2 regions of the Streptomyces sp. NPDC104106 genome follow, and region 2 is predicted to be linked to the other one. Evidence: riboswitches for the same ligand, from Rfam matches in the RefSeq annotation. Region 2 holds a riboswitch; the other holds the start of a gene.
What was found. Region 2 has a riboswitch for magnesium ahead of ACZ60X_RS27335 (magnesium transporter MgtE N-terminal domain-containing protein). Riboswitches for the same ligand answer to the same signal wherever they lie in the genome.
Positions count from the first base shown of each region.

Region 1: linked by a shared signal. The riboswitch ahead of ACZ60X_RS11170 (NRAMP family divalent metal transporter) and the one ahead of ACZ60X_RS27335 (magnesium transporter MgtE N-terminal domain-containing protein) in region 2 are both predicted to bind magnesium.

Region 1 is NZ_JBVJMF010000004.1:94,988-110,760, reverse strand. Features, by position in the region: gene ACZ60X_RS11215 (hypothetical protein) at 1-217, opposite strand, end outside; gene ACZ60X_RS11210 (VOC family protein) at 910-1,446, opposite strand; gene ACZ60X_RS11205 (hypothetical protein) at 1,665-3,038, shown strand; gene ACZ60X_RS11200 (LCP family protein) at 3,686-5,401, shown strand; partial or broken gene ACZ60X_RS11195 (TerD family protein) at 5,477-5,914, opposite strand; gene ACZ60X_RS11190 (hypothetical protein) at 5,910-6,608, opposite strand; gene ACZ60X_RS11185 (hypothetical protein) at 6,878-7,318, opposite strand; gene ACZ60X_RS11180 (MgtC/SapB family protein) at 7,425-8,156, opposite strand; gene ACZ60X_RS11175 (VOC family protein) at 8,254-8,622, opposite strand; gene ACZ60X_RS11170 (NRAMP family divalent metal transporter) at 8,708-10,336, opposite strand; M-box (ykoK) riboswitch at 10,653-10,826, opposite strand; gene ACZ60X_RS11165 (hypothetical protein) at 10,896-11,159, opposite strand; gene ACZ60X_RS11160 (hypothetical protein) at 11,187-11,369, opposite strand; M-box (ykoK) riboswitch at 11,899-12,072, shown strand; gene ACZ60X_RS11155 (VOC family protein) at 12,743-13,114, shown strand; gene ACZ60X_RS11150 (hypothetical protein) at 13,214-13,450, shown strand; gene ACZ60X_RS11145 (hypothetical protein) at 13,518-13,778, shown strand; gene ACZ60X_RS11140 (VOC family protein) at 13,825-14,184, shown strand; gene ACZ60X_RS11135 (MarR family winged helix-turn-helix transcriptional regulator) at 14,499-14,987, opposite strand; gene ACZ60X_RS11130 (hypothetical protein) at 15,033-15,170, opposite strand; gene ACZ60X_RS11125 (hypothetical protein) at 15,298-15,773, opposite strand, start outside.
Region 2 is NZ_JBVJMF010000012.1:268,159-283,931, reverse strand. Features, by position in the region: gene ACZ60X_RS27340 (molybdopterin-dependent oxidoreductase) at 1-1,322, shown strand, start outside; M-box (ykoK) riboswitch at 1,760-1,932, shown strand; gene ACZ60X_RS27335 (magnesium transporter MgtE N-terminal domain-containing protein) at 2,262-3,608, shown strand; gene ACZ60X_RS27330 (NRAMP family divalent metal transporter) at 3,605-4,897, shown strand; gene ACZ60X_RS27325 (cytochrome c oxidase assembly protein) at 5,033-6,070, shown strand; gene ACZ60X_RS27320 (class I SAM-dependent methyltransferase) at 6,198-6,602, shown strand; gene ACZ60X_RS27315 (hypothetical protein) at 6,629-6,772, shown strand; gene ACZ60X_RS27310 (hypothetical protein) at 7,065-7,457, shown strand; gene ACZ60X_RS27305 (DUF2269 domain-containing protein) at 7,514-8,074, shown strand; gene ACZ60X_RS27300 (hypothetical protein) at 8,334-9,692, shown strand; gene ACZ60X_RS27295 (hypothetical protein) at 9,780-10,184, shown strand; gene ACZ60X_RS27290 (ATP-binding protein) at 10,355-10,798, opposite strand; gene ACZ60X_RS27285 (helix-turn-helix domain-containing protein) at 11,081-11,947, shown strand; gene ACZ60X_RS27280 (DUF397 domain-containing protein) at 11,944-12,195, shown strand; gene ACZ60X_RS27275 (SAM-dependent methyltransferase) at 12,277-13,092, shown strand; gene ACZ60X_RS27270 (hypothetical protein) at 13,314-14,162, shown strand; gene ACZ60X_RS27265 (glycerophosphodiester phosphodiesterase) at 14,464-15,159, shown strand; gene ACZ60X_RS27260 (hypothetical protein) at 15,308-15,598, shown strand.

The sequences.
Region 1 (15,773 bases), on a different contig from region 2:
CGTCCAACTGCTTGCGGTAGCCCAACCGCAACCCGAGCGCGCCCACCACAGCGGCGTACACGTCGGTGTACGCCCGCGCCGCCGCCGCGACGTCCACCCGGCCGGCCGCGAGGTCCTGGTCGATGGAGCCGATCCTGGCAGCGGCCGCGCGGTGCACGTCATCGGGCTCGGCTCCCTCGGTGACGCCGAGCCAGGCAAAAGGACTGGCAGTGGCCACAGAATCCCCCCAATCACCCGATATCAAAGCCGCGTTGAACGGCCGACCTCCGACGAGCCCCTCGGCCGGCGGGGTGAAGACCGCACGCCCGTACCATGGCCCTGCCGAGCCCGGCTCCCCCGTTGCCGGCGGAACGCCAGGTCCCATGCTCGTGCGCCTTCTGCCCAGGTACGTACGACACAGCCCGACGTCCCCACGCAGCGGGCACGACGAGCGCGGACCGCGGCCCGCACCGCACCATCGTCGCCGCCCCGGGGGCACCTGGCGATTACCCGAAGGTGGAATCGAACACCGCCTGAATCCGCGCCGCCCGGGCGTCGTACCGCGCCACGCAGCAGCACCCACGACCAACCCCCCTGCACTGGCCGGCGCCGTCAGCCCGTGGCACCCTGGTCCTCGACAGCCGGGGCCTCGCCAAGGCCGGCCTGCGCGACGCACCGTCACCAGACGGCTCGTCTGCGCCTGCGCCGACGGCCTTCGGTGATCAGCTTCGCGGCCACCTCGTCGAGGTGGCCCACCCCTGGGTCAACCGCCCCGCCCCGAAGTGGCCCCTGTCCCGCCTCGTCGTCGAACCGGTCACAGAGAGTCTGATCAGCGGCCGGTCCCGAGGGTGCAGCGGCGTGCAGCGCGCGGGCCGGCATGTGCAGTCCCGTCGAGACCTGGCCAAGGTCAGGTCACCTGCGGGAGCGGCATCAGGCATGCCCACCACGGTCGCTGTGACCGTCGCCGGGCGGGACGATCCCGATGGCGGCAAGGTTCCGCGCCTCCTGACCTGCCGGATCGAAGGGCTTCGCCGCGGTGAAGACGATCCGTGCGTTCTCGGGGGTGATCACCTCCACATCGCGGGTGTTCCAGGGCGTGTCCCGTGGACCGTCCACCGAGTCCGCGCGCACCGCGCGGCAAGCCTCGGCAAGGGCATCGACCTGGCTGAGCACGCACGCGAAACTGAAGCTCACCGCCGGCGGCTGCTCCGGAACGTCCGCGGCCGAGACGAGGAGTACGTCCTGGAACGCCCAACGGCGCAGATGCACGAGCCTGCCGGGGATGCTGAACAGCTCGAAGAACCCGAGCCCGCGAATCCAGAAGTCCACCGACGCGGCCAGATCGCTCGTCGGGATCGTCATGAAGGCAGGCATCCCGTAGATGCCGCGGAACGGCTCCGGCGGAACCGCATCCGGTCCGGGAGCGGGCACAGGACTCATCTCGAACGCGTTGTAGTAGTCACTCATGCGCCCCACCCTCCAGCCTCACGCCACGTGAGGAGCAAGCCGGTTCCGTGGATCTCGCCCCACTAGGTCTCATGTCTTCCGACATCAAAGAGCCCATGGGCAACGGGCGTCGTCAGCGTGATCGCGATCTGCATCTGCCGTCCGCCCATGCTTCATTGCCCACTTGCGCAGTAGGTAAAGTATTTACACTCGTCGTCTTGTGGACCAGGAGGTTCCCCTTGCTCTCCTCTCTCGTACGGCCCCGGTACCTGGTCCGGCCGTTGGCCGCGCTGGCCGTGACAGCGACGGTCACCCTCGCCCTGCCGCCGGTCGGCGCATCTGCCGCCGAAACCGGCCCCGCCGCGGTGGCGGACGCGTTCCGGACGGGGCCGGTCTACGTCGACCCCCGGGCTGGCGGCGAGTTGCCGAAGGCGGAGGCCGACCAGCTCGCGGAGAAGATCAGGAAGGCGGACAAGCCGGTCTTCGTCGCCGTACTGCCCGCGACATCCGACTACCCGCGGGCCACGCTGTTGCGCGACCTGCGCTCGCTGACCGGCATCACGGGCGTGTACGCGGTCCGGCTCGGCACCGGGTTCAACGCGGGCGCGGACCATCAGGTGATGCCGAGGGACGCGGTCGACAATCTCAAGGGCGCGGTGAGGCGTTCGTACGCCTCCGATGCCTCCGCCGAGGTGAACGCGTTCGTGGACCAGGCGCTGAGGCAGGCTGCGGGGCACGCACCCGCCTCCTGGCAGGATTCCGGCAGCGGGAGCGAAAGCGCGGCCACCGGCATGCTGGTGGGCGGCCTGGTGGTGGCCGGCGCGGCCGGGGGCGGGTACGCACTGTACCGGCGGGCGCGCAAGAGGCGGGAGGAGCGCGAGCGGGTCGAGCTGGAGGCTCTGCGCCTGGTGGTGGACGAGGACATCACCGCCTTCGGCGAGGAACTGGACCGCCTCGATTTCTCGCCGTCCGAGCCGGGCGCCACGGACGCGATGCGCGACGACTACGGCCGCGCCCTGGACGCCTACGACCGGGCCAAGCAGCAGATGGCCGCGGCACATCGCCCGCAGGACGTCCAGCCAGTGACGGAGACCCTTGCCGAGGGACGTTTCGCGCTGGCCGTCCTGGCGGCCCGGCGCACCGGTGCGCCGCTGCCCCAGCGGCGTGTCCCGTGCTTCTTCGACCCCCGTCACGGCCCGTCGGTCAGCGATGTGAACTGGTGCCCGCCGGGCGGGGTACTGCGGATGGTGCCCGCCTGCGCCGAGGACGCGCTGCGGGTGAGCCAGGGCGGACAGCCGCTGACCCGCATGGTACCCACCGACCAGGGCGCCCAGCCGTACTGGAACGCGGGCCCCGCCTATGCCCCGTGGGCGGGCGGATACTTCGGCGGCGCCGGCGGTGTGGTCGGCGGCCTGCTCGCCGGCACCCTGCTCGGCAGCCTGCTCGGCGCGCCCTCGGCCTTCGCCGACGGCGGCGACGGCTTCCCTGGCGTCGAGGGCCTGCCGGAGGGCGGCGAGTTCTCCGGTGCGGATTTCACCGCCTCGGACTTCGCGGGCGGCTTCGGTGACTTCGGCTCCGACGGCGGTGGTGACTTCGGCGGCGGCGACTGGTGACCTGACGCCGTCCGGTGCCGGCCGAAACGCCGGCACGTTTCCGGGGTGGCTGCGGTCTACTTCCCAGTGCACCCCAATCCGGCCGTGGGACTGACGACATCGGTCCGCCGCGATGCCCAGGAAGCGCTCGGAGAGGGAAAGCATCCATGCCTCGCGGCAACGATCTCCGAGACAGGGAGCCTCGCCCGTGCCCCGGCGAGGCACACGCCCGGACCGGCGCTCCGCACTGGTCGAACGGGGCGCAGCGTGGATCAGCGAGGTCAGGTCGGCAAGGGCCGGTGCAACGCCCTGCGGATCACACCTCTGTGCTCTGGAAGTTGATCTCCAGCGCGTCACCTTCGTGACCCGTGGCGGAGGGTGCGCCTTCCTCTCCGCGCCGCACGCGGCACAGCAGTACGGCGCAAGGCTGGTCGTCGCCCACGCCGGCGCACAGGCCCGCGACCCACTCCAACGGCTCGGAGTGGTCAGCACGCGTCGGCGGAGCCGGATCCCACGGCATCTCCCTCTGCGCGTCCGACCGGGCGTTGCGGCGAGCGTTTCATTTGCTAGATTGCGCAACTAATTAATTCACGTCGCCTCACTTCGCCTGCCGGACACGGACGCTCCCCGGACGGCACCCGGGGCGTGACCGTTTGTGGGAGTGGGAGATGTCTGACCTGCGGGACGGCTCCACCGGCCGCGCCACACGCCGCCGTGGTACCGAGGTGCCGCACCAGCGTACGGACGGGTCCACCGGCGGGCACCCCCCTGGCGGCCGGGCCGCCGCGCGGGCGGCGGCCTCCCGCTCCGCCGGCCGGGGAGGCGCACGGCGCCGTGTCCGGCCGGCGAGCCGGGCCAGGCGGGCCCTGCGGGCGGCCGGGATCTGCCTGGCTCTGGTGGTGCTGGCGGCGGCTGGTGCCGGGTGGTGGTTGTACCAGCACCTCAACGGCAACATCACGAGTGTCTCGCTCGACGGCAAGGGCGGCGCCGAGAAGGCGGACGCCTTCGGCCGCACGCCGATCAACATCCTCGTCATAGGCTCGGACGGGCGCACCAGCGCGGCCGACTGCAAGCTGGGCGGCGGCTGTTCGCAGACGGGCGTGCAGTCCGGCAACGGGAACGCGGACGTGGAGATGGTGGTGCACATCGCCGCCGACCGCTCCAACGCCACCGTGATGAGCATCCCCCGTGACACCATGACCTCCGTCCCGGCCTGCAAGGACAGCGCGAGCGGCGCCTCCACCGCCGGCTACTACGGCCAGATCAACAGCGCCCTGTCCTACGGTCCGGCCTGCCAGGTCGCCACCATCCACCAGTTGACCGGCATCCCCATCGACCACTTCGTCAAGCTCGACTTCGCCGGCGTGGTGAGCATGTCCGACGCGGTGGGCGGGGTGTCGGTCTGCGTCAGCGACAACGTCTACGACACGTACTCGCATCTGAAGCTGTCCAAGGGCACCCACATCCTCAAGGGAGTGGGTGCGCTGGAGTTCGTCCGCTCGCGGCACGGCTTCGGCGATGGCAGCGACCTGGGCCGTACCTACGCCCAGCACATGTTCCTCAGCTCGATGATCCGCAAGTTCAAGAGCGCGGGCACCCTGACCGATCCCTCTGCGGTCTACGACCTGGCTAACGCGGCCACCAAGGCACTGACCGTGGACGACGGCCTGGGCAGCATCAGCAAGCTGGCGGGACTGGCCTCCGACGTGAACAAGGTGCCCTCGCACCGGATCACCTTCACCACCATGCAGACCGCTCCCGACCCCAACAACAAAGACAGACTGGTGCCGGGCGCCGGGGCGAAGTCGCTGTTCGCGACCATCGCCGGCGACCAGTCCCTGACCGGCGACTCGGGCAAGAAGTCCACGACGGCCACCGCCACCCCCCAGCCGGTCGACCCCTCCCAGATCGCCGTGAAGATCGAGAACGGCACGGGCACCAGCCGCCCGCGCGCCTCCGAACTCGCCACCGCGCTCACCGACAAGGGCTTCAGTTCGGGCACGACCACGGCGAACGCCCCCAGTACGACCACCACCACGACCCTTGCGTACGGAGCCGACCAGAAACCGCAGGCCCAGGCGGTGGCCAAGGCGCTCGGCCTGCCGTCCTCCCATCTGAAGCAGGGCACCGCCGGCGGCCTGACCCTCGTGATCGGCAGCGACTGGCCCAGCGGCACCACCTACTCGAGCACCAACGGCAGCGGGTCCTCCCCGGCACCCGCCGACACCCATGCCGCAGTCTCCAACGCCCATGCCGAGACCGCCGACCAGTCCAAGAGCTGCGCCCAGGTCAGCCCCTACAAGACCGTCCAGCTGAACGGCGTCAACATGACCCCCGCCCAGGCGTACGCCGCCGCCACGGACCAGCCCGACTCGGACCGCTGACCCGTAGGCAACCGCCTCAGCCGCCGGGAGCACGCGAACGGGGAGCCGGGCCGCGACCCACCACGGCCCGAGCGGTCAGCCGGCCGACAACTCCTTCACGACGGTGGCCGCGTCCCTGTCGGCGGCGAAGCAGACCTGGCGTCGCCCCGCACGCCGGGAGCCGACGAGGCCCGCGAGGGTCACGTCGCTCTCGCCCTGGGCGAGCACCGACAGCGGATGCAGCCGTACCGAGGACGCCGGCAGTCCGAACAGCGCACCCCTCCGCGAGCACGTCGGCAGACGGCTCGACGGGTCCGCCGGCCTGTGCTGCCACGTCTTCTCCCGCTTCCCGAAGTCCTGGGCGATGCCGTGCGGACCCGAGGCATAGCCCTGACCGATGGCGCGGAACTTCCACTCGCCGCCGTGGCGGTACAACTCGCCGAAGACCATCGCCGTCTCGGTGGAGGCGTCCTCGGTCACGTCGTCACGGGCGATCTCGCGGCCGTCGGCCTGGTTGACGACGCGGGTGCTACCGCAGTTGCGGAGGTGCGGGGCCGATGAAGCCCGGACCGCCAGGGTCGTCGTCGGCGACTGCCTCGTGAGCGGAGCGGACGGCTTCCTCCGGCGTGTGCTCCCGCTCCAGGAGGCCGAGGAGGAACGGCACCACGCCGCGCTCCAGCAGCGCCGCCTGCCAGGCATCCCGCGCCTGACGCACGCGCGGATCTCTGGCGCCATGATCCGCGTGCCCTGTCAACGACCGGTTGCGCGCCGCGGCGACCAACAGCCATATGAGATCGACGACCCCGGATCCGACAGCCAGGACGGCGGCAACCGCGCCTGCGGCGACCAGGGCGTCGCCGATGCGCCGGGCCTGGTCCAGGGCGTGCAGTCCGTATCCGAACACCAGGAACACGGCCCCCGCCATGGCCGAAAGGCTCGGCACGAACACGGCCAGCACGGGGAGGATCCCGCCTGCCGAACGGGCGGCAGCGCCTTCGTCGCGCCTGCCGGACGCCCCTTTCAGTTCAAGGTAGTCCTGGTACTCGACTCCGGCTGCGGCCGTGATCGTCTCTCGTGCCGCCAGTGCCCGGGCACGCAGGTCTTCACGGGTGGCCCTCCCCGCATGCCGACGCAGTGCCTGACTCACTTCCGGGGAGTCCAGGGCCTGGTCCAGGATCCGCTCGAAGACGGCACCGCCACCTGCCGGCAAACGGTCGGGCGTGGGCATGTGTGGCTCCCCGTTGGAAGTGGTCCCGCGTTCGGCACCGTAATAGTTCTCCGATTGCGCAACTAAGAAACCTTAGTCAAGCACGAATGACGGTTCGCCGGAGAAGAAGCGCGGCCGGGATCAGACGCGGGGACCGTCGGGCCACTGTGCAGACGCCGCCGTCGAGGTTGCCGCACGCCCCGCAGACGGGAGAGAGGTCCGCTGATGCCCTCCGGGGCACTGATGGCGACCACGCTCTTCCCCGCGGTCAGGGCAGCGGTCCCGATCGATCAGTGCCGCTGCCGGGCGGCGTCGACCAGGAGGCAGGTGATGTCGGCGGGCAGGTTCAGATGGCGCTCGATCCAGTGGGCGTCCTGGGCGTGGACGGCGAAGACCCAGGCGGTGTACAGGGTGTTGAGACTCGGCGCGTTCTTGCCGAGCAGATACGGGCGCACGCCCTCCATCGGGAATCCCTCCAGCGTATGGGCGGTGAACCACGACTCGTCGACCGTCTCCGTCAGGTTCCGGCGGCGTTGGCGGGTCGCGCCGTGGTGGCCGTGCCACAGGGCCGCCACCACGACGAACGTGGCGGTGCCCGCGCCGATGAGGGCCCCGCCGACGAGCGGCCGGTCCCGGGCAGGCGCGGTGGCCAGCGCCGTCACCTCCAGCACCATCAGCACGATCACGCCCAGCAGGGCGGTGACCTCGCCGGTGTGCGGCTGGGCCCTCATGACACCCTCTCCTTCGGCTTCCATCCTGGCCCGGCACCGGACCGATGTCCTGGGGCCGTACGACCCCTGCCCAGGCCGGGCGGGCGGAGGGCGCTGTCCTGGTGTGTCAGGCCAGCGCCCGGGGGCGTTCCCGCTCGGACTCCTCGTCGTCCACGTGCCAGTGCAGGTCGCTCACACCCGGCTCCAGCGACAACCGGGAGATGACCTGCTCCAGCGCGGCGGCGACATCGCCGTTGATCACGACCGCGGCGCGCAGGCTTGCGGCCTCCTCCTCCCGGCGGGCACGCAGCCCGGTGGGGGCGAGTCCGGAAGCGGTCAGGGTCTGCAGCAGCAGGGCCCGCAGGTGCGTCTCGGCCTCGCGGTCGCACACCAGGTGCACCGTGGCGCGGACGGTGGCGTCGGGGTCCGTACCGGAGGCCGGCGCCCGGTCCAGCAGCCGCCCGGCCGGCCGCAGCACCACGTGGACGGCCAGGACCACCACGGTGCCGAGCACGGCCAGGCTCAGCTTGCCGGATGCGGCCAGCACCCCGACGGCCGCCGAGCACCACAGGGTGGCGGCGGTGTTCAGACCCCGCACCCCGGCCCCGTCGCGCAGGATCACGCCACCGCCGAGAAACCCGATGCCGGACACCACGTAGGAAGCGACCCGGGTGGGACTGCCCATATCGCCCACGGCCTCGCTGTACAGCACGAACAAGGTGGCGCCGGTGGCGACCAGGGCGTTGGTGCGCAGGCCCGCCATCCGGGCGCGCCACTGGCGCTCGACGCCGATCAGCGCGCCGCAGGTCACCCCGGTGCCGAGCCGGGTCAGGAAGTCGACGGTGGTCAGAGCGTGCACGAGGCACCTCCTTCGGGGAGCGGGGCCGCGAGCGGCCGGATCAGGTGCGTGACAGTGAGGCCCCGGGCGGTGGCCGTACGGCGTCCGGGGCCGGACGTCAGGCGAGCGGTTCGAGGAATTCCAGGCGGTTGCCGACCGGGTCGGTACTGTAGAAGCGGCGGTGGCCGGGCAGGTTGTCGTCCCACACGACCGGTGCGCCGTGTGCGGCGAGACGATCGGCGAAGGCGTCGATGCCGGTGACGCGCAGGCCGGGGTGGGCCTTCATCGCGGGGTGGAAGGGGTCTTCGATGCCCAGGTGGATCTGGACGCTGCCGTCGGGCGTGGCGAACCAGCAGCCGCCACGGGCGGCCAGGACCGGGGGCTTGGGGATCTCGGTCATGCCGAGGGCGCCGGTGTAGAACCCGCGCAGCGAGTCCTCGCTGGCGGGCGGTGCGGCGAGCTGGACGTGGTCGAGAGCGGTGAGCATGCGGACCGGCCTTTCCGTACGGGCTGTGGGTGGATGGTTCTCCACGGCGTCCGGGGTGGCTCGGCCACCCCGGCACAGTCCGGGCTCAGTGGCCGAGGGCCACTTCGACGATCTTGATGACGACGAGGATCATGGCGACGAGGAGGTAGGTACGCAAGGCGCCCATGCCCATCTTGCGGGCGGTGGACATGGCCGGCCGGGTCAGCGTGTCCAGTGCGGGCATGCGCCAGGTGTCCCGGCCGGTGCGGTCGATCGGGTCCTCCCTGGTGCCGGTGCGGCGACGCGTGAAGGCGTATCCGGCGGCCAGCACCCCGACGACGCCGCAGGCGGCCATGATGTCGAGGATCGCGGTCGCGGAGATGTCCGGGAAGAGGACCGAGGCGGTCAGAATGACCGACAGGGCGACCAGGACACCGACGACGGCGGAGGTGAACGCGTTGGTCTTCGGGCCGTTGACCCAGGGGCCGAGGACCTGCCTGTCGTTGCACAGCAGGAGCAGGAACACGCTGGCGGAGGGCAGCAGGACGCCGGCGAGGGTCTGGACGCCCTCGGTGAGCAGGCCCAGCGGGGAGCCGGGGATGAGCACGATGGCGGCAGCTGTGGCGACCAGGCCGGCGTAGACGGCGTAGAAGCCCTTGGCGCCCTTGACGCCCCGGTGGAGCGAGTGCCGGATGCCGAACACGTCCCCGATGGCGTAGGCGGTGGACAGGGACACGGCGAACGCGCCGATGATCGAGGCGTCCAGCAGCGCGATCGCGAACAGCACGCCGGCGAGCTTGCCGGCCTTGGCCTGAAGGCCGGTGGCGATGCCCCCGGCGTCGGTGAACTGCCCGAAGCCGTGGGTGCCCGCGAACGCGGCGGCGGTGAAGCCCATCATCGCCGCGGCCCCGATGACGACCACGACGATGCCGATCCACAGGTCGGCCTTCTCGTACTTCATGAAGCGCGGGGTGATCCGCTTGTCGATCACGTAGGACTGCTGGAAGAACAGCTGCCAGGGCGCGACCGTGGTGCCGACGATGCCGATGATCAGCAGCATGACGGTGGACAGCTGGCCGGTGCCGCCGGGCATGTTCGGCACGACGAAGTCGCGGGCCATCTGCGAGGCGTGCGGGTGGACCATGAAGTAGACCGGCACCAGCAGCAGCGAGGCCGCGCACAGCGTGATGGCGACCCGCTCGAAGCGGCGGAAGGAACCGGTGAAGGCCGAGGCGATGATGATCGCGGCGGCGAGCACCACGGACGCGGCCTTGGGTAGGCCCAGGTAGCCGGTGGCCAGGGTGATCCCGATGAACTCGGTCACCAGGGTCAGCGCGTTGAGCAGGAACAGGTCGATGACGGAGAACGCGCCCCAGAACTTCCCGAACCGCTCCAGGATGAGCCGGGCGTGGCCGACGCCGGTGACGGCGCCCAGGCGCAGCACCATCTCCTGGTTGACGTACAGCACCGGAACCAGGAGCAGCAGGGTCCACAGCAGGTGGGTGCCGTAGTTCTGGCCGGCCTGGCCGTACGTGGCGAAAGCACCGGCGTCGTTGTCGCCGACCATGACGATCAGGCCGGGCCCGACGATGGCCAGCAGCGTCTTCAGCTTCGCCGACAGGCCGGTGCGCGGTGCGGTGTCGTCGAGCCGGATGGTGCCGAGCGCGCCCTGGATGTCGCCGAGGTGCGCGTCGTCCAGGACGGCGCTCTGGCGGGGCTCGATCGTGGTGGTCATGACGTACCTCCCGAATCCCCCCCAAAAGGGGAAGGTAGGGGGCACGCGAAAGCCATCCCCCCTGCGCGAGCGCGCAGGACGGCGGCCCGTGACGGCACGGGGCCGTACGGGAGCGCGGGACGCGGACGTGAATCCGCGCAGGGAAGGTGGTTACCGCGTGCCGGAAGAATGCGAGGACAAGCGGGAAAGGGGCCGACTGTGGCCCGGACTACTGCAACTGCAATCCATGTCTCTCGCCTCCTTCCGGCCGGGGACGCGCACGGCGCACGTCAGCATCGACTCGGCAAGGAGCGGACCGGCACACACGACAGCGGCCGGTACACCCCAACTCGTCAGAGCTTTGGCACTCCACGGCGTAATCCCCTTGCCGGGGAAGCCACTTGGCCTCACCCCTTAGGCCGGGGAGAGGTGTCCTGACCCTGGGCGTCTCTCGACGTCGTGGGGTCAGTGGCCTGTGTCCGTGAAGACGCCTCACCGAACGAGGTGCCTCTTCAAACCTCCAGAAGCATAGCCCTACAGTTTCAAGATCGCGCAACTGATTGACGGATTCTTGACGTGCTCACGAGCCGAGGGCCGTATCGCCACGGGCGATCCAGCCATCGATCACGGCGAGCTTCACCCCTGCGTCCAGGGCCAGGACCTCGGGCGCGACACCGGCGCTCCACGCAGCGACCACCGCACGCCGCAGCTCCTCCGCACGCGTCGCCAGCCCGGCCTCGGCTGCCTCCGCGGAGGCAGCCATCAGGGCCCCGGCATCCTCGGTCAGCCGGTGTGCAGCCTGGCGCACCGCGAGGCGTTCCTCTTCCCACCGCCGATCGTTCACCGTCCGCCTCCCTGGGCCCGCGTCCGATCAGTCCTGCGTGGCCGACCGGGCCAGCTTGGCGCCGAGCCCCAGCAGGCGCACCGGCGTCCCGACACCGCAGGCATCGGCTACGGCGAGGAGGGCCGGCTCCGCGAACGGAAGCAGCATCCGCAGGCCACGCTCAGCCCCTGCGGGCAGCGTGAAACGGGGCAGTGTGATCGTGATCGTCATGACGCACCTCCGCCTGATCAGCACCCGCGGACGGACCGGAGGCAGACGTGATGGCTGCCTGGCACATCCAGGAGAGGCAGGCCGTCAGACAGGGATGCGGTGCCCGCCGGGCGCCCCGGGTGCCACGGAATGGGAGCTGGGACTACTGCTACAGGAACTCATCCCGTTCACCTCCTCGCGCTCGCGGCGGTCAGATCGGGCAGCGACGCATCGCTCCCTCCGACCAGGGTACGCCCGCCCACGGCGCGACAACATGCCACGGCGGTTCGCGCACCTGCGACGCGGGCCAGGCGGCTCCGCGACATCGACCATCAGACGCAGAGGGCCCTGGCGAACGGCCCGCACGGTGGACGCCGGCGATGAGCGTGCGGCATGCGTGCGGGCCGTGGGCGGCGGCCGTGATCGTGAAGACGCGGGCTCCGGGACGCCGCTGCCGACGATTGGCCGACATCGCTCCACACGGAGTCAAGGCGCCATCAAGGAGTTGCGAGCTTGCGCAAGCATGGGTCTAGACTCTGACGCGTTTGAAGAGGCACCTCGTTCGGTGAGGCGTCTTCACGGACACAGGCCACTGACCCCACGACGTCGAGAGACGCCCAGGGTCAGGACACCTCTCCCCGGCCTAAGGGGTGAGGCCAAGTGGCTTCCCCGGCAAGGGGATTACGCCGTGGAGTGCCAAAGCTCTGACGAGTTGGGGTGTACCGGCCGCTGTCGTGTGTGCCGGTCCGCTCCTTGCCGAGTCGTACGGCGCCACGGCGCCACGGCCGGAGGGAGGCGAGAGTCGGATGGACCACAGTTGCAGTAGTCCGGGCCACAGCCGGCCCCGCATCCGATCGACCTCGCCCGTCCTCGGCACGCGGTAACGCCACTCGGCCACCTGCACTTCGATTGACCTGACACCCGTGCGGCCCTACGCCGCCGCGGGCGGCCGGGCTGTCCAGGTGTGCCCGTGGAGTGTGCCGCGGTGTCCGTTCCCTCCCCCATCGGGGAGTAGGAGGCTCACGCATGACCACGCCTGAATCCCTCATCCCCACGCCGCTCAGCGCCGTCGCGGACGACGCCACCAGCACATCGGTGCTTTCGCGCGTCGGCTCCGGACCGGTCCTCGACGTCGGGGCCGCCTGCCGTGCCGTAGGGGCCCTGGCCGCCGGGAACTGCCTGCACCCGCCGACGCACCACGACCGAGGAGGGGCCGCCCGACCGCGCCGGGAGCGGCAACCGGCGGATGCCGCCGTTGTCCCGCCCCAGCCCGGCGACCACGTCCTCTGCTCGCAACGTCGGCAGCGGGGCCCCGCGCGCCTACCTGCCGGTGGTGACGGTCCGGTTCGCCGGCGTGCCGGAGCAGAGGCAGCTGAGCGGGAGGTGCGTTCGTGATACTCGCCGCTCTCGACCACGTGCAGTTGGCCGCCCCGGCCGGGTCGGAGGAGACGCTGCGCGGTTTCTATCTCACCGGGTTGGGGATGGTGGAGATTCCGCAGCCTGCGGGACCGGCCCGGCTCGGCGGATGCCGGTTCGCCGCCGCCGACGGGGGCCGCCTGGAGATACACATCGGCATCGAGGACGGGTTCCGCCCACCGCGCAGGGCTCATCCGGCGGTGCGGGTGAGCGGTCTCGACCAGCTCGCTGCCCGCCTCGAAGCCTACGGCGCACCGGTTGTGTGGACCACGAGCCTGCCGACCCACCGCCGCTTCTACACCCAGGACCCGGTCGGCAACCGCCTGGAGTTCCTCGAACCGCTGCCGTGACGGCCACGGCAGCCTCGGATCCCCCACCAGGTGGATCCGTTTTCAGCCTCGGAATCCGCGCGCTCCAGCGCGCCCTTCCCGGGAAACAGGAGGCTTCTCATGAGCCGCTCCGCACTCATGGTGCTGCGTCTGATCCTGGCCGACGGCACCGAACGCCGCTACCTGGTCGAGGATCCGACCTCCGAGGCACTCGCCTCCGGGGCGGTGTACGACCCGTGGGTCCACCTTGCCCATCTGCTGGCCCAGCAGGGCCGCGACGTCGACTGGCTCGTCCGCTTCACGGGCCTGCCGCCCGCGGCCGCCCGCCGTATCACCGAAGCCGCCCGCTCCTCCTGACCCGCCCTACCAGCAGACCCGTTGCCGTACCCCCGTACGCACGCGCCCGTCCCCGGAGGTGACTTCCATGTCCGCGCTCATCCACCGCAGCACCCCGCGCACCACGTCCGTCCCGACCACCGACGCCCTGCTGGCCTTCTTCACCCGCGCCATCCGGCGCCTGGCCGACAGCCCGCTCGACCACACCGTGCTGCACGTGGCCACCCGCTCCCCCACGCCGCCGCGCACGTCCGCCCTCGCTCCGGGACGGCTCCGCGCTCACTGGCACACCGTCACCGGCCCGGACGGCCGGCGCCGCCCCGAGGCCCGCTGGCACATCGGTGCGTGACCACCCGCCCGTCGCTGTTTCCACGCCGTTTGGAGGGCCCCTTGCCATGCTGGCGACCCTGGACCACGTCCGACTGACCGCCCCTGCCGGATGCGAACCGCTGCTGCGCACCTTCTACGCCGACCTGCTCGGCATACAAGAGGTGACCGGCCCACCGGTGCTCGCCGTGCGAAACGCCTGCTGGTTCACCGGCGAACACGGCGGCGCGCAACTCCACCTCGGCGCCGAGACGCCGTTTCTGCCCGGGATCCGCACCCATCCCGGTCTGCGCGTCCACGACATCGACGCCCTCGCCGACCGGCTCGCCGCCCATCGCGCACCCGTCGTCTGGGACGATCGGCTCCCCGGCCGGCGCCGCTTCTTCACTCTCGACCCGGTCGGCAACAGGCTGGAATTCCTTCAGTGAAGGTGGATCAGTCGACGCACGGCACACCGCCCGCTTTCACAGCCGGGCCGGAGCCGTCCGCTGTTGCCGTGTTCGACGCCGGAAGCGGGCGGCGTCGGGGGGGGGGGAGAGCCGCCTGGCCGGGATGCGGGCCGCGTCGCCGGGAGTGACGACGACGCGGCCCGCGGGCAGGCCGCGGGCCGGTGTTGCCCGTCGTACCGGCCCTGTAGCCGAGTTCGGCCAGGCAGGACGGTTCCACTGGGCTGAGTCCCCGGCCGCCGTCGCCGTTGACGACATCGCCGTGGGCACCGTCGGTGTGGGTCAGGCCGGCCCGGTCAACGACCGGCGCCCTCGACGTTGGCCACCATCTTTCGGAGCACCTTGAGAGCGGCCACGTACTCCTCATCGCTGATGCCCTTGTGCACCACGGTCCGAAGGTCGGTCACCAGCTCACGCAGCCGCGCTCTGGCAGCCTCCCCCAGGTCCGTGAGGTGCAGACGCTGATCGGCGCCGGTCCGGAGCCAGCCCCGATGGAGCAACTGGTCGACGGCCCGGGCCATCTCATGCTCCCCGTCGGCAAGGGGTGTCAGCTGCGTGACGGCCTCCTCGCGGGTCGGTGCTGTCGTTGCACCGTTCACACGGTTCAGCACCCAGTACTGCGGCTGCGTGACGTCGATCTTGGCCATCGCGTCACGCAGATGCCGGGTCACGGCCGTGTGCGCCAAGCCGCTCCAATAGCCGACCGGCTGAGTGGCCAGCGCGTCGTCGGTTGCCGCCGGGTCTGCCGGCGCCTGGTCCGTAGTGATGCCAGTCAGCTGTTCCATGAGCGCGACGCTACAACCCGCCGTGAGCGCCCTTGGGACGCCGCATCAGTCGAGCTGAACAAGGAGGTCGAGGCGGGATGCCCGCAGACGACGCAGCCGGATCGCCGGAGCCGGTTCAAGCGGGCCGACGCAGCACCGCGCCACGTCCGCCTTCAGGAAACCGACCGGCGGGTCGTCACTCACCCGCCCCACCCTGACGGCTGCTATTCACGCCTCGTCAAAAGCCCTGCCAGCTACGGCAGTTCTCCATTCCGTTCCTGCTGGGGCCCTCGGAAGCCCAGCCGCGGGACGGAGCGAGTCCTGGTCACTGCTATCGCCGGATCTTGCGGTTGATGACGCGCTGGACCTCGGTGATCGCGACACGGATGTCCCCGCTCCTGGCGCCCTGTTCACGGGCGAGCTTCAGGGCTTGGTCGACGTACTTCTTGTTGGTGAGCACCTTGGCGAGCCCCTTGGAGCACTCCTCGGTGACGGCGGTCGCCTGGTACGCCTCGATCGTGGCGACGACGGTACCGAAGGAGATCTTCGGGAAGCGCCGCTCGTCCTGCTTGACGAGGCTGAGCAGTTCCTTGAGCTCGTTGAGGTCGTTCGTCGTCACGGTCTTGTCTGCCAGCTTGTCGAGCTCGACGACCACCTTGTCGAGGACCACCGACGCCTTCTCCAACGGTTTGGCCCTCTTGTCGAGCCAGCGGTAGACGAAGCCGACGATGACGGCGATCGCCGCGATCAATGCCGCCCAGGTGAAGGTGCTGTCGAGGCCACCGCCGGCAGCGGCGGCCGACCGGA
Region 2 (15,773 bases):
GCGGCCACGGCCGCCGGCTCGACCGGCGCATGGCGGAACTGGACGCGATACCGCTGGCCCCGCGCACCGACTGCGAACCGGACTACGAGAGCGCGGCCGGAGCCTGGCTGGACCGGATACGCACCGCGCTGACCGGCACCGAGCAGCCGGCATCCGCGCCGGCCCCCGCCGCCCCGCAGGCCGCCGCCCCCCGGCCGAGCCGCCCGGCACCCGTCACCGCCCGCCTCACCGGCAATCGCCTGCTCAGCCTGCCCGGCGCCGGCAAGGAGGTCCGCCGCTTCACCTTCGACACCCGGGACAACGCCGCCCCGCTCGGCTACGAGGCCGGGGACGCCCTGTCCGTGCAGCCGGTCAACCGGCCGGAGCTGGTGACCGAATGGCTCGCCGTCACCGGCGTCGACGCGGATGCGGCCGTACAGGTCAGGAGCGCCGGGGAGGTGCCGTTCGCCGAGGCCCTGCTCCGGCACCTGGACATCACGCGTGTCACCCCCGAGCTGCTGCGCTTCGTCGCCGACCGCACCCGCGACCCGCGTGAGCTGCGCAAGCTGCTCCGGCCGGACAACAGGGGCGAGCTGGCCCGGTGGACCTGGGGCCGCCAAGCCGTCGACGTGGTGGCCGAGTTCGGCATCCGGGCCGGCGCGCAGGAGTGGGCCGGCGTACTGGGCCGCCTGCAGCCCCGGCTGTACTCCATATCGTCCAGCCCCCTGACCGACCCCCACCTCGTGTCCCTGACGGTCTCCGTCGTCCGGTACGAGAACCTGGGCGGCCGTCCCCGCCAGGGCGTGTGCTCGCCCTTCCTCGCCGACGCGGAGCCCGGCACCCCGGTGCCGGTCCGCGTCCAGCGGGCCCCGCACTTCCGGCCGCCCGCCGACCCCGCCACCCCGGCGGTCATGGTGGGCCCCGGCACCGGCGTCGCGCCGTTCATGGGCTTCCTCCAGGAGCGCCGGGCGCGCGGTCACCACGCCCCGAACTGGCTGTTCTTCGGCGAACAGCACCGGGCGACCGACTTCTACTACGAGGCGGAACTGACCGGGTTCCTCGCCGACGGCACGCTCACCCGGCTGGACACCGCCTTCTCCCGCGACCAGCGCGCCAAGGTCTACGTCCAGGACCGCATGCGCGAACACGGACCGCTGCTGTGGTCCTGGCTCCAGGACGGAGCCCACTTCTACGTCTGCGGCGACGCCTCACGCATGGCCAAGGACGTCGACCGGGCCCTGCGCGAGATCGCCGTCGTGCACGGCGGGCTGGACGAGGCGGAGGCCGCCGCCTACGTCAAGCAGCTCGCCGCCGACAAGCGGTATGTGCGGGACGTCTACTGAGCCGGGCCGCTCCGAGACGGCCGCCCGCCGGCGGTCGCGGTGTGCGCGGGAGACCGCCCTGCTCGGCGACGATCTCCGGGGCGGTGACACCGGGCCGGCCGGCAGGGCGTCCATCAGCAGCCTGATGACGGAGCACGCCCGGTCGCGGTCGGCGGCGTGGGCCCAGGGCATGTCGGAGCCGAGTGGAGCGGCGCCCGGGCGGGGGCCAGGACCATCGGGTCGTTGTCGAGTGGACGCCCCCTCGCTCTACATCCCAACTCCCTTCATTCACTGGGAAGTTGGCGTGAGCTGGCGGCCCACGGCGCCGGTCCGGGTGTCCGCTCCGGGGTGCGCGGACGTCTCAACGGTCGGTCTCCGTTCCGTAGCGCACAGGTCAAGGGCAGGTCATGGGTGCGGAAGGCGGGTTGCGGTACGCGTATCGTTGGTGCCGACGAACAAAGGCACCTCGTTCGGTGAGGCGTCTTCACGGACACAGGCCACTGATCCCACCCGTCGAGAGACGCTCCGGATCAGGACAGGTCTCCCCGGCACAAGGGGTGACCCCAGGTGGCTTCCCCGCGCCGGGGATCACGCCGTGGAGTGCCAAAGCTCTGACGAGAAGGGGTGTGCCGGGCCGGGCCGGCTCTGGCTGCCCTCCGCCACAGGACCGCGACACTCTCAGCGCGGCCGTGACCGGGAGGAGGCGACATGGACAGTAGTCCGGGCCATAGTCGGCCCCTCCCCGTGTTGTCCGCGCCGTCCTTCCGCGGCCCGCAGCAGCCTTTCCTTCCCTGAACCCCGACCGGACCTCCGGTTCACCGGCCTGACCGGCCGCGCGATGGCGTGTGCCCGGTGCGCCCGGTGCCCGTGGCCGGGCAGGAGGCGCGTTGCCACGGGCCGCCCGTAGCCCCGTCATGCCGGGGCAAGGGGGTGTTCACCTTGGCTGCCCACACTCTGTTCATGTCCACCTCAGCCCGTCTGCGAGACCGCCGGGTCAACCTGGAGCGCCGTGCCACCGCGTCCAAGGCGGTCCGCACCTCGCTGGTCTCCCTCGCCGGGCTGATCGGCGGGCCGGCCACCAACCAGTCCGGCGACGAGGTCGGCCGCATCGTCGACGTCGTCGCCCGGCTCTACGGCACCGACTCCTACCCGCCGGTCACCGGACTCATCCTGCGCATCGGGCGCCGCCGCACCTTCCTGCCCGCCCACGCCGTCGGCAAGGTGCACGCCGGGCACGTACGGCTGCGTACCGCCCGCGTGGACCTGCGCGACTTCGTCCGCCGCCCCGGCGAGGTGCTGCTGGCCAAGGACGTGCTCGACCACCAGCTGGTCGACGTCGACGGCGTCCAGGTCACCCGGGCCGCCGACCTGTACCTGGCACCCCTGGTCGACCAGATCGTCCTCGTCGGCGTGGACGTCTCGCTGCCCACCCTGCTGCGCCGGCTCGGCCCGCGCCGCTGGCAGGCCCGGCCCACCCCGGAGCGCGTGCTGGACTGGCAGGCCGTCGCCCCCTTCGCCGAGCAGGCCACCGAGGGCCCGGCCGAGGTGCGCCTGCGCGCCTCCCGGGCCGCGCTGCACCGGCTGCGCCCGGCCGACCTCGCCGACATCCTCGAAGACCTCGGCCGCGCCGAGCGCCAGCAGCTGCTCGGCTGGCTGGAGCCGGAGCAGGCCGCCGACGCGCTGGAGGAGATGGAACCGGCCGAGCTGCAGAACCTGCTGCGCGAGGCCCAGCCGGAGCACGCCGCCCGCCTGGTGGACGAGATGGAGCCCGACGAGGCCACCGACGCCCTGCGCGACCTCACCCGCGACGAGCGCGAGGCCCTGCTGACCCGGATGCCCAAGGACGAGGCGGCGGAACTGCGCCGCCTGCTGACCCACCGGGAGGGCACCGCGGGCGGTGCCATGACCACCCTGCTGATCACCGCCCGGCCGGACGAGACGGTTGCCGAGGTGCGCGGCCGGCTGGCCGAGCAGCACGAGCACCGGACCGAGATCGACGCGGTCGCCGTCGTGGACGGTACGGACCGGCTGCTGTCCGACATACCGTTGTTCGACCTGGCGGTGGCCGAGGACACCACCCCCATCTCCGACCTGGTGACCTGGCGGGCCCAGTTCGGACCCCCGGACACCGTCCACGCCGACACCTCCCTCGCGGACGCCGCCGACCAGCTGGTCGCGGCCCGCGCCTCCTCGCTCCTCGTGGTCGACGACTCCGCCCGCCCGATCGGCCGGATCCTGGCCGACGACCTGCTCGACGCCCTGCTGCCCGAACGCGGCCGACTGCACTTCCGGAGGTTCCTCCAGTGACCCGCGACCTCGACACCGCCACCGCCCCCGCGCAGGCCCCCGCGCCCGCGCGCTGGACCGGCTGGCGGCGCCTCACCATGATCGCGGCGGTCGCCGGGCCCGGACTGGTCGCCGCGAACGCGGGTAACGACGCCGCCGGCATCGCCACCTACGCCTCGGCCGGCTCCCAGTTCACCTACGGCACCCTGTTCTTCATGGTGCTCGTCACCATCGCCCTGGTGATGGTGCAGGAGATGGCCGTCCGGCTCGGCGCCCACACCGGCAAGGGCCTCGGCGCCCTGATCCGCGAACAGTTCAGCCTGCGCCTGACCGCGCTCGCCGTCGGCTGTCTCCTGCTCGCCAACACCGGTCTGGTCGTCTCCGAGTTCGCGGGCATCGGTGCCGCCTTCGACCTGCTGGGTGTCCCCAAGTGGGCGGTGATCCCGCCGGCGGCGGTCCTGCTGTGGGCGCTGGTGCTGTTCGGCTCCTACCACTGGGCCGAGCGCATCTTCCTGATCATGTCGCTGGCCTTCTTCGCCTACCCGGTCGCGATGATCCTCGGCCACCCCGACTGGGGAAAGGTCGGCCACAACCTCGTCATCCCGCACATGGAGCCGAACAAGGCCTTCATCCTGCTCGCGGTCGCCCTGATCGGCACGACGGTCAGCCCGTACATGCAGTTCTACGCCGCCGCGGGCGTCGTGGACCGGGGCGCCAAGCCCGCCGACTACCCGCTCATCCGCGCCGACGCCATCCTCGGCGCCGTCTTCGCCTGCGTCATCAGCCTGACGATCATCGTCGCCACGGCCGCGGCCATCGGCGGCACCGGCCCGCTGGACTCGGCCGCCCAGGCCGCCGAGGCGCTGAAGCCGGTCGCGGGCCAGGGCGCCGAGCTGCTGTTCGCCCTGGGCCTGCTCGGTGCCTCCGCCCTCGCCGGCGCCGTCGTCCCGCTCTCGGCCAGCTACGCCATCGGAGAGGCCGCCGGCGTGGAGCGCTCGGTCTCCCGCAGCTTCCGCGACGCCCCGCTCTTCCTCGGCCTGTTCACCGCCCAGATCGCCCTCGGCGCCGCGGTGGCGATGACCCCGGTCGACGTCATCCAGCTGCTCATCGGCACCCAGGTCCTCCAGGGCCTGATCAGCCCGATCGTCCTGGTCTACCTCCTGGTCCTGACCAACCGCCGCTCGGTTCTCGGCGACGCCGCCAACGGCCCGCGCTACCGCGTGGCCGCCACCGCCGTGGTCGTCGGCGTCGCGGCCATGTCGACGATCCTCCTCGTCCAGACGGTCCTGGGCTGGTTCGGTCTCGGCTGATCCGCGCCGTTCACCCCGGCGCGCCGCACCCCGCTGCCGGACCGCGGGCCGCCGGGGACTACCGTCCCGTGGTGGACCCGAGCCGGACTCTTCCGCGCCGAGCCCCGCGTACCGAGTCGAAGGAGGACGAACCGCATGGATGGCCACGCGCTGACCGCACTGTCGGCCGGTCAGCTTCCGGAGCTGACCACAGGACGTCTGCTGTCCACGTGGCAGCTCGACGTCCCCGCGCTGCTGCTGGTCATCGCCCTGGGCGCGCTCTACGGCTGGGGCCTGGCGCGGCTGCGCGCACGGGGCGAGCCGTGGCCGGCGGTCCGCGTGGCCGCCTTCACGCTGCTCGGCCTGGGCGCGCTGGTGGTGGCCACGATGTCCGCGCTCGCCGTCTACGACCACGTGCTGTTCTGGCCGGCCGCCGTGCAGAACATCCTCCTGGACCTCGTCGCCCCCCTGGGCCTCGCCCTCGGCGACCCGCTGCGGCTCGCCGTCGAGGCCCTGCCGGAGAGCGCCGCCGGGCGGATGCGCCGGGCCATGACGGGCAGGCTGGTGCGGGCGCTGACGTTCCCGTTCGTCAGCACGGCCCTGGTGCTCGTCACGGAGCTGACGGTGTACTTCACGCCGTACTTCGCCACCGCGCTGCGCGTGGGCTGGCTGCACGAGGTGATGTATCTGCACCTGCTCGTGGCGGGCTGCCTCTTCGTCGTACCGATGCTGACCCACGAGCAGACACTGCCGCGCTGGTGCACCCACCCGGTCCGCGCGGCCCTGGTCTTCCTGGACGGCATCGTGGACGCGGTCCCGGGCGTGGTGGTGATGACGCACGGCACGCTGATCGCCGGCGCCTGGTACCTGCACCACGCGCCGACCTGGTCCCGGGACGTCCGGCACGACCAGCAGATCGGCGGTGGCGCGATGCTCAGCATCGCCGAACTGGTCGCCCTGCCCTTCCTGCTGGCCCTGCTCTACCAGTGGGCACGCGCGGAGCGGGCCCAGAACGCCGCGCTGGACCGCCGTCTGGACGCCGAACTCGCCCCGGCCGTCCTGCCGGCACCGGCCTTCGACCACCCCCAGCAGGCCCCGGCTCCCGCCGCGTCCGCCGAGCGGGTACGCCCGTGGTGGGAGACGGAGCAGAACGACGTGGCCGCCAGGATTCGCAGCCAGCACCGGGACACCTGAGACGAAGGCCCGTGCCCCGCGCCCGCCTCCGATCGCTCCACTACCGTGACCCGGCGCGGACACGGACAACTGGCTGGCGGACACCCGGACCTCCTACGACACGGTCGCGGCCGGTTACGCCGACCTGGTGCGCGAGGCGCTGGCCAAGGCGCCCTACCTCCGGACCGCCCTGACGCTGTTCGCCGGCGCGGTGCGCGCCGCCGGCGGCGGACCGGTGGCGGACGTGGGCTGCGGCCCCGGCCACGTGACCGCCCACCTGAGGGAGCTGGGAGTGGACGCCTTCGGCATCGACCTTTCCCCCGCGATGATCGACCTGGCCCGGCAGGACCACCCCGGCCTGCGCTTCGAGGTGGGCTCGATGACCGACCTCGCACTCGCCGACGACCCGGTCACCGGCCTGCTCGCCTTCTGGTCGCTCATCCACGTTCCCGACGACGCCGTGCCCACGGTCTTCGGCCACTTCCGGCGCGTGCTGCGCCCCGGCGCCCCCCCCTGCTGCTCGGCTTCCACGCCGGCGACGGATCGACGCTGAAGACGGAGGGCTACGGCGGTCACCCGATGCGGGTCCACGTCCATCGCCGCCGGCCCGAGCGGGTGGCGGCCCGGCTGCGCGACGCGGGGTTCGGCGTCGACGTCCGGATGGACGTCGACCTCGACAAGAGTTCTCCCCGGGCGTTCCTCTTCGCGCACCGGCGGCGCTGAGCGAGCCACTGGAAGTACCGCGACATGCCGTCGGGCGGCTGCGGGCCCGGCCCGTGCGGCACGGCCCGGACCGGCGGCGTCAGCGGCCGAGAACGCCCAGCACGGCGTCCGCCATGACGCGCTCACCCGTGGCGTTCGGGTGGAGCGACAGCGTGGGCGAGGCCGGCAGCAGCCCCTCGATCCAGGGCGCGGCGGAACAGCTGTCGTGGCCCAGCGTCGGTGAGCGTGTCCCCGTACGTGGCGTTGGGAGACGGCGTCCGAACTGCTCCTCCAACGCGACCGCGAACGCTCCGTGCTGGTCGAGGCGCTGTTCACGGGCGTGCTCACCGTCCGCACCACCCTGTGGGAAGCCGCCGACGCGCTCGGCCTGCCGGCCGAGGGGCCCTTCCTGGTCGTGGCCGCCGGCGTCCCCGTGCCCGGACGGGAGGCGCTGCCCGGCGTCGAGCCCCGGCTGCCGGCCGAGCGGATCCGCTCCGCATGGCGGCTGCTGCCCGACGTCACGCCGGCCCGGACCTGGCTGCCGTGCCTGCGCACGGACGCGATCGGGCACGGGACGAACGCCGGCAGCACGGGGGCGGCCGGCACCGTACTCGCCGCGGAGCAGCCGGGGTTACTTCCGCCGGCGGACGCCCCGCACGGCCGGGACACCCCAACCTGGGACGTGCACCCGCACTCCCTGACCTGATCGAGGTAGGCATGCCCCCCTCCGCCGAAACGTCGCCGCCGCCTCCGCCACCGGCTGTGGTGACACCGGCCCGGCACGGCACGCAGCGACATCCGCGCCGCCTGCTGCCGCCCAGGGCGCGCAAGAGCGTCGTCGTCGTCCACGTGGTCGTCTCCGTCAGCTGGCTGGCCCTGATGCTCTGCCTGCTGACCCTCGGTACCACGGCGCTGGCCACGCACGACGCCGACACCGTGCGGACCGCCTACCGGGCGATGAGCATGCTGGGGGACGCCCTGATCATCCCCCTGAGCCTGCTCACGCTGGTCAGCGGTGTGGTGCTGGCGCTCGGCACGCCGTGGGGCCTGTTCCGGTACCCCTGGGTCGCCACGAAGTTCTGGCTGACCCTGGCGGCCACGGCGGCCTCGATCTTCGCCCTCACCGCCCGGCTGCACGACGCGGTGGCCGCCGTGGCCCGGCACCCGGTGGGTCCCGTCTCCGCCATGAACCTCGGATTCATCCGCTACAACATGGTGATCGTCCCCTCCGTCGCGCTCCTGCTGTACCTCGCCAACGTCGTCCTGTCCGTCTTCAAACCGTGGGGCCGGCGCCCGGCCGCACGAAGCGCGAACAGCCGGTAGCCTCCGCACGTCCGCGCCCCGGCCGGTCCCAGACGGCCGCAACCGGCCGTTGCGCGAGGCTACTTGGCCGGCGGGCCGTCGAGGCGGGACGCGGAACGTGTGCGCCCGAGGATCCGGATGACACGAGCGGTTTCCCTGCCGTCGCAGTGGGGAGCACTCCCACGACATACCGTGAGAGAGATCCGCTGTCGTGAGGTGGCACATGGGCGATGCGGCACGAGGGGCGGGGTTACCGGACCCGCGTTCCGTGCACAACGACGTGTCGCATTCCGAGGCGACCTCGATCATCCAGGCCGGTGTCATCCTCGGCGGGATCCACTTCCACTTCCCGGACGATCTGGCGGACCGCCCGCCGGGGCCGCCCCCGCCCGCCCTGTTCGATGCCGCAGCGCCGCTGCTCAGCCGCGAGCAGGCCGACGAGGCTTATCGAGCCGCGTGCGAGCTCGAGTTCGGCTGGGACGAGCGCACCGACGATGACCGGGACAGAATCGAACTCCTGCACCGCGCGGCCGCCGAGGCGGGCAACGCCGACGCGATGGCGCGTGTGGGCCTCATCGCAGAGGGCCGGCTGCCGAGCCTGATGCGGGGCACAGAGCCCAGGGAGCCGTCCGCCGAGGACATCGGGACGGCCAAAGGCTGGTACACCAGGTCCGCGACGCGCGGAAGCGCCTTCGGCGCCCTGTATCTGGGGCGCCTCTACGAGGAGCGGCTCGGCGATCCGGCGGAGGCCCTGAGGTGGTACGAGAAGGCAGCCCACGGCGGTCATGACGCGGGGCGGGCACGGTACGAGGGGCTGCGCAAGAGATTGCTCCTCGGGCTTGGTCCGCTGGCAGGAGGCCGGGAGTTCGGGGAGAAGCACGCACAGCCGACCGGGCGGGTACAGGCGACCGTAGGGGATGCGATGACGTCACGAGACGCTTACGGACAATGGCTGAACGACGCGTGGCGCGGCAGCGAGGCCAGCGCCATGGCCGCGTGCCTGTGGGCACTGGCGGAGGCGTTCGGCGGCAGTTACGGGGAGTGGGGCACCCTCGATGAGGGTGCGCAGGCGGCCGTCCTCCAGCACTTCAGCACGCTGCACCCCACCCAGGTCACACTTCCGGCGGTCGCCTTCGAGTACCAGGAGAGCGTGGGCGACGGAAATCTGCGGGCACTCGCGACGAAGCTGCGCACCGACCCCCGCTCGGTGGCGCCGGCGGGGAAGTACGCGCCCGTCTGGCTCCGGAAAGTACGGGACAACCGGGTCAGTACCCAGGAATTCACGTACGCGATCGAATTGGATATACAGGACTACGACTCGCTCCAGTGGTGCATCGACCAGGCCATCGAGAGCATGCGGAGCGAGAAGCGGCCCGACGAGAGGCATCTGGAGAACCTGCTCGACCTCAACATGCTCGGTCGCGCCCTGGCGGAAGGGCGCGACCGCGCGGTTCCGGCGGCATCGGGAGGCGGGGAGCGCTGGGAGTTCATGGTCCTCACCACGCCCGAGTGCATGGCCCTGCTGAAGAAACTCTCCGTGGGCTACTCACGCGGGAGCGACGGGCCCGAGGACTTCCAGGAGTTCTGGCGGCGAGTGGACGCCGCCCTGGACGCGGCACCGGCCCACCCGTTCGAGTAGTCGCCTCCTCATCAAGTGTCGCTCACCCTGCGGCCGTTGCCCTACGCTTGCTCCGGAGGCGGGTCCGGGCGAGCGCGAGAGGTGTTCATGGAACCGATAGCGCCGGAACTGCTGATGGCACTCGCGAGCGGCACGGCCGGTGCCGCCGGGCAGCAGATATGGGGGTCCCTGCGCGACCTGGTCCGGCGCGGGACGACGGACGGGGAACCGTACGGCGAGGGCGAACTGAGTGCCCTCGCCACGGCCGTCGGCAGGGCGGACCGTGCCGCACGCGCCGAGCGGTTGGCGCAGGTGCTGGCCGAACGGGCCCGGCAGGACGCCGCGTTCGCCGACGCGCTGCGGGCCTGGCGGCAGGACGCCCATGGCGCGGTGCGGACCGGCTCCGGCAACGTGGACAACGAGGTCTCGGGCGGTCGGCAGCAGACCGTCATCCAGACCCGCGACATCTACGGTGACATCAACATCGGGCAACCGGGACCAGGCGCCGGATGACGGGACACGGGCCGCCTCCGGGTGGCAGGTGGGCGCCGGGGCGGGATCGGGTGCGTCATGCGGGTCCCCTGCGAGAGGCGGACGCCGAGCGGACGCTGCTCGCGCACCGCGCCCGTCACCCTTCCCGCTGGGCACTCCGGTAGGCCAGGCCCTGCCCGGCGTCGGTGACGTCAGGCGGGAGCCGCCAACTCGGCCCAGACGACGTTGCCTTGGGCGCGAGTCGAGCGGGCGCAACCCCAGTGGTCCGCGATCTGCTGGACGAGGAGCAGGCCTCGCCCGCTCTCCTCGTCAGGGCCGGCCCGGCGGTTCGACGGCCGGACCGGGGTGCGGCCGTCGTCGTGGAGTTCGATGCGCAGGCGTTCGCCCTCGCTCAGGGTGAGGCCGCACAGGACGTGGCCGCTGTGTGTGTGGATCACGACGTTCGTGATCAGCTCGGAGACGAGCAGCACGGCGTCGCAGCAGAGGTCGCCGGGAACGTGCCAGGCGCAGAGTCGGTCGCGCACGGTGTCGCGGGCGGCTTTGACGCTGGTGCGCAGGGCGGGCAGGCCGAACCAGTACTCCCGGCGCTGCGCGGTGGCGGCCACGGCCTGGGCTGCGGTCGTGCGGAGGGTCACGGATGTCGCCTTCCAAGGGGGACGGGCGCGGTGGGGGGAGCGGGGGGTCACCCGGAAGTCCGTGGCGGGGAAACCGACGGGCGGCGCCAACTTCGCTCGGGCGAGGCGAGGTTGGTGCCACATCACGACCGCGACGTTGCCGCTCACGGGGTCAACTATGCTCGTGCTCGCGGTCATGCTGCAACCGGCTCCCTGATAATTTCACCGGGACCGTATCGGCCTGGCTTGTTCATCAAGTCGCTGTCACAATCGCTCCGGTGACAGAACATCAGGAGGTTGGGCGTGAGTGAAGCCCGTTCCGGCGTCAGCGCACCCACGGTTCTGCGCATGATCCTCGGCCGCCGGTTGCAGGACATGCGGCAGAACGCGGGCGCCTCGCTGGAGGACGCGGCCAGGGCGCTGCGCGTGAAGCCCCTGACGATCCGCCGGCTGGAGAAGGCCGAGGTCGCGCTGAAGCCTCTCTACGTCGAGAAGCTCCTGGAGACGTACGGCGCGGACCGGCAGGAGATCGACGAGTTCGTCGCCCTGGCCGAACGGGCCAACGAGCCCGGCTGGTGGCACGCCTACCGCGACGTCGTTCCCAGCTGGTTCACCGCGTACGTCAGCCTGGAAACCAGCGCCAAGACCTTGCGCACCTACGAGCCCCACTACGTCACCGGCCTGCTGCAGACCCGCGACTACGCGCGCGGAGTCCTGCGCGGCGGGTTCCCGAACGGCAACGAGGAGGAGCTGGAGCGGCGCGTGGAACTGCGGCTGCGTCGCCAGAGCCTGCTGGACAGGGCGGACGCCCCCACCTTGTGGGTGGTCATGGAGGAAGCCGTCCTGCACCGGGCGGTCGGCGGCCCCCAGGTGATGCGGGAGCAGATCGACCGTCTCCTTGAAGTGTCCGAGCTGGACCACGTCAGCCTCGACGTCGTGCCCTTCTCCGCGGGTGCCCATGTCGGGGCGTGTGCCCCCTTCACCTATTTCCGGTTCGAGGAGCCGGAGCTGCCCGACGTCGTCTACAGCGAACTCCTGTCCGCCTCCGTCTACCTGGACGAGCGGGCGGACGTCGCTGCCCATCTCGAGGCGCACTCCCGCATGTCGCTGCTGACGTCGTCCGAGGACAGCAAGGCGCTCTTGAACCGCATGCGCAAGGAGTACTCATGACCACCAACGACGAGCGCGTCTACAACGGGATGCCGGCCTGCGAGCTGGGGGAGCACGGCTGGGAACGTCCGTGGAGCGGACCCAACGGCGGTCAGTGCGTGGAGACGAAGCAGCTCGCCGACGGCCGCGTGGCCGTACGGCAGTCGACCGACCCGGCCGGACCGGCGTTGATCTACACGCCCGAGGAGATCACCGCTTTCGTCCGCGGGGTCAAACAGGGCTTGGCCGATCATCTGACGGCCGGATGAACCGACGACGAGCGGGAGGGGCCGCAACGGTCCCGTTCCCGGCCCACGGGCAGACGGACGCACACCTTTGAAGGGGAGAGAATGACCACCAGGCAGGCTGGCCGGGACCTCGACACGAGCAGGCCGCACTCAGCCCGGATGTACGACTACTACCTCGGCGGCAAGGACCACTTCGAAGTCGACGAGCAGGCCGCCCTGGCCGTCGCCGACGCCTATCCCGGCATCTTCGTGTGCGCCCGCGAGAACCGCGCGTTCATGCACCGGGCCACCCGTGTCCTGGCGCAGGAGTACGGGATCCGGCAGTGGCTCGACATCGGCACCGGCATCCCGACCGAGCCGAACCTGCACCAGGTGGCCCAGTCCGTGGTGCCCGAGGCCCGGGTCGTGTACGCCGACAACGACCCGCTCGTCCTCAAGTACGCCGAGCGCCTCATGCGCAGCACACCGCAGGGGCGTACGACGTACATCGAGGCCGACGTCAACGATCCCGACTCGCTGCTGGCCGCAGTGGAGGCGTCGGAGGTCCTCGATTTCGACCGGCCGGTCGCCCTGTCCCTGAACGCGCTGATGCACTTCGTCACCGATGCGCAGGACCCGTACGGCATCGTCGGCCGGCTCCTCGACGCCCTCCCGGCGGGCAGCGCCCTCGCCCTGAGCCACTGCACGCCCGACTTCGACCCCGCCACCTGGGAGAAGGTCACCGCCATCTACACCAACGCCGGTACTCCGGTGCAGTTCCGCGCGCAGAAGGACGTCGCCCGCTTCTTCGACGGGCTGGACCTGATCGAGCCGGGAGTCAGCGTCGGCCACCGCTGGCGGCCCGCGGCAACCGGCAGTGACGGCACGCCCACCGACGCCCAGGTCAGCCTGTGGACGGGCGTGGCCATCAAGCGGTAGTCCGCTCGTGCGGGACCGGCGTACGACGGCCACGGACGAGCGCCGTGGTTCCATGGCGGGAGAGGACACCGCCATGGAGCCGCCACCTCGGGCGGCACCGACGCTGAGCACGCGCCGCGTCCGGCACCCCGTCGCCCGGGCCGGTCCCGCCACCACCCGCGACCGGACCGCCTCGGCTGCACCGCGTCGAACGATCACCTGAAGGCTCTGGAGCTGACGGCATGACCCGCCGGACCCCGCTCGCCGCGCGCTCCCACACCCGCTGGGAGGGCACCGCGGCCCGTACCGACGTCGTGCTCTACACGACGGGCGCCAACTCCCGTATCGCCAACCAAACACTCGCGTCCCTCCGCGATTTCGCCGCACGGCAGGGCTGGACCGTCGCGTACGAGGTGTACGACCTGGCACCCCTGCGTGTCCCGGCCCGCCGGCGCACGGGCTGGTGCACCGCTGAACGGCTCCTCGCCACGGGCCGGGCCGCCGGGCTGGTCGTGCCGACCGAGCGCGAGGTGGCGGCCACCCGTGCGGAGCAGACGGCGCTGCGCGAGTGGCTGCTGAGCCTCCCCGCATTCGCCGCCTGCCCCCGCGCGCCCCGGCAGCCGGCCCTGGCGGCCCCGGGCGTGCTCGCAGCCGATCCGGAGCCGGGCCGCGGCGCGCCTGTCGACCGGGAGTGGGCCCGGTCCTATGCCATGACCCCGGCGAGCCTGCGGCGGCTTCGGTGCGAGGCCCGCATGCGCCTGACCCTGCTGAGGTGGCCCGGTGACATCGCCACGGCGATCGAGGTGCTGTCCCGGCTCGCGCACGACTCCGTCAGACTCGCCCAGCCCGCTGACGAGGCGCCGTCGCGGATGACGCTACGGCTGTCCGTGACCGAGGACGAGGAACTGGTGATCGACGTGCAAGACCCGCACTGCGGCGTGCGGTTCGGCAACGCGGCCCTCGCAGGTGAGGAGGGAAGCGGTCTGGTGTACGCACGCCTCCTGGGCGCGGAGGTCAGCTGCTTCTTGTCCGAGGATGCCCGTTTCAGGACGGTCCGGGCGCTCCTGCGGCCTGACGAGGGGACGCTGTGAGCCGACCCCCGCTGCAACGCGTGTACGCGCTGTCGATCCGCGTGGTTGTCCGTCGACGGGCGCGCCGCCGCCTTCGCCGGTCGTCCTCGTCCCAGCCGCGCGCCCGAGGCCGGTGTCGTGTCGCAGGGCGGGGTGAGGGCCTGCGGCGCTTCGGCGACCGTGCCTGGGCCGGGGCGGGCCGAGCCGCGGCCGGACCGGCCCACTAGGCTTGGGCGCTGCGGCGGGCGGTCGCCCGCCGCCCGGCGAGGGGTACGGCCTCGTGCGGCTGCCCCGGATCACCACACCCAAGGACGGCAACCGAGTGTCTTTCTTCACCATCGGCCACCGCGGTGTCATGGCCGCCGAGCCGGAGAACACCCTGCGCTCCTTCCTGCGGGCCGAACGCGAGGGTCTGGACGGCATCGAACTGGACCTGCACCTGAGCAAGGACGGTGAGCTGGTCGTCATGCACGACGACACCCTGGACCGTACGACGGATGGTTCCGGTCCGATCGCCGACCAGAATCTGCGCAAGCTCAAGAAGCTCGACGCCGGCCTCGGCGAGCGCATCCCCACGTTCGAGGAGGTGCTGGACGCCGTCGGGCCGACGCTGCCGATCCAGGCGGAGATCAAGGACGTGGCCGCCGCCCGGTCGCTGGCCAAGGTGCTCACCGACCGTGACCTCCTGGACCGGGTCTCGGTGCTGTCGTTCCACGACGTGGCGCTGATCGAGATCCACCACCTGCTGCCGCGGGCCCGCACCGTGCTGGTGGCAGGCCCCAGCGCGCACCGCGACACCTTCGTCGGCCGCGCTCAGAAGGTCGGTTCCACGCTGGTCAGCGTGGAGCTGCGCCAGCTGAACCGGGCCATCGTGGACAAGTGCGGTGCCGCCGGTATCGACGTGATGGCCTGGACCGTCAACGACGAACGCGATCTGGCGCTGGCCCGGACGCTCGGCCTGGTGGGCTGCGTGACCGACCAGCCGGGGATGAAGCGGCTGGTCGAGGCCACGGCCTGACCTCACGGTTTCCCGGCGCCCGCGAGCCCGAGCTGAGTCACCCACTGCGGCAGCCGGGGTGTGCCGCGCGTCGGGCGGGGTAAGCGCACCGACCGGAATGACGTACTCCGATTTCGGATACGCCGCCCCATGAAACTGGAGGCCAGACATGAGCAAGCCGATGCGGCGCCTTGCGATCACGGGCGTCCCCCTCATGATCGTCGCAGGCGCACTGCTCGGCACCGGTGGCCCGGCAGCAGCGGCCACCCCGCAGCCGACAGCGTCCCTTTCCGTGCAGACCCCCGTAACGGCCGACCGGCAGCCCGCCGCCCACCGGCACATCGATCCCTGGGTCGCCGGCCAGCTGGCCCTGTTCGACCCGGCAGCCGCCCGGCGGCTTGCGGCGTACGACCCTTGGGTCAAGGACCAGCTGGCGCGATTCACCCATGAGGCGAGGTGACCGGGGCGGGGCAGTCGGTGAGCGAGCGCGTGCGCGTCAGCGGCGGCTCGGCGACGGCGCGCCACCGGCCCGCCGGGACGTACCCGGTGCACGATCCTCTCCGGCTGGGCCTGCTTCTTTCGTCGAGCGCAGCGAACCCGCTCGCGCGACGATCCGAAGCCGGCGATGACGGCGC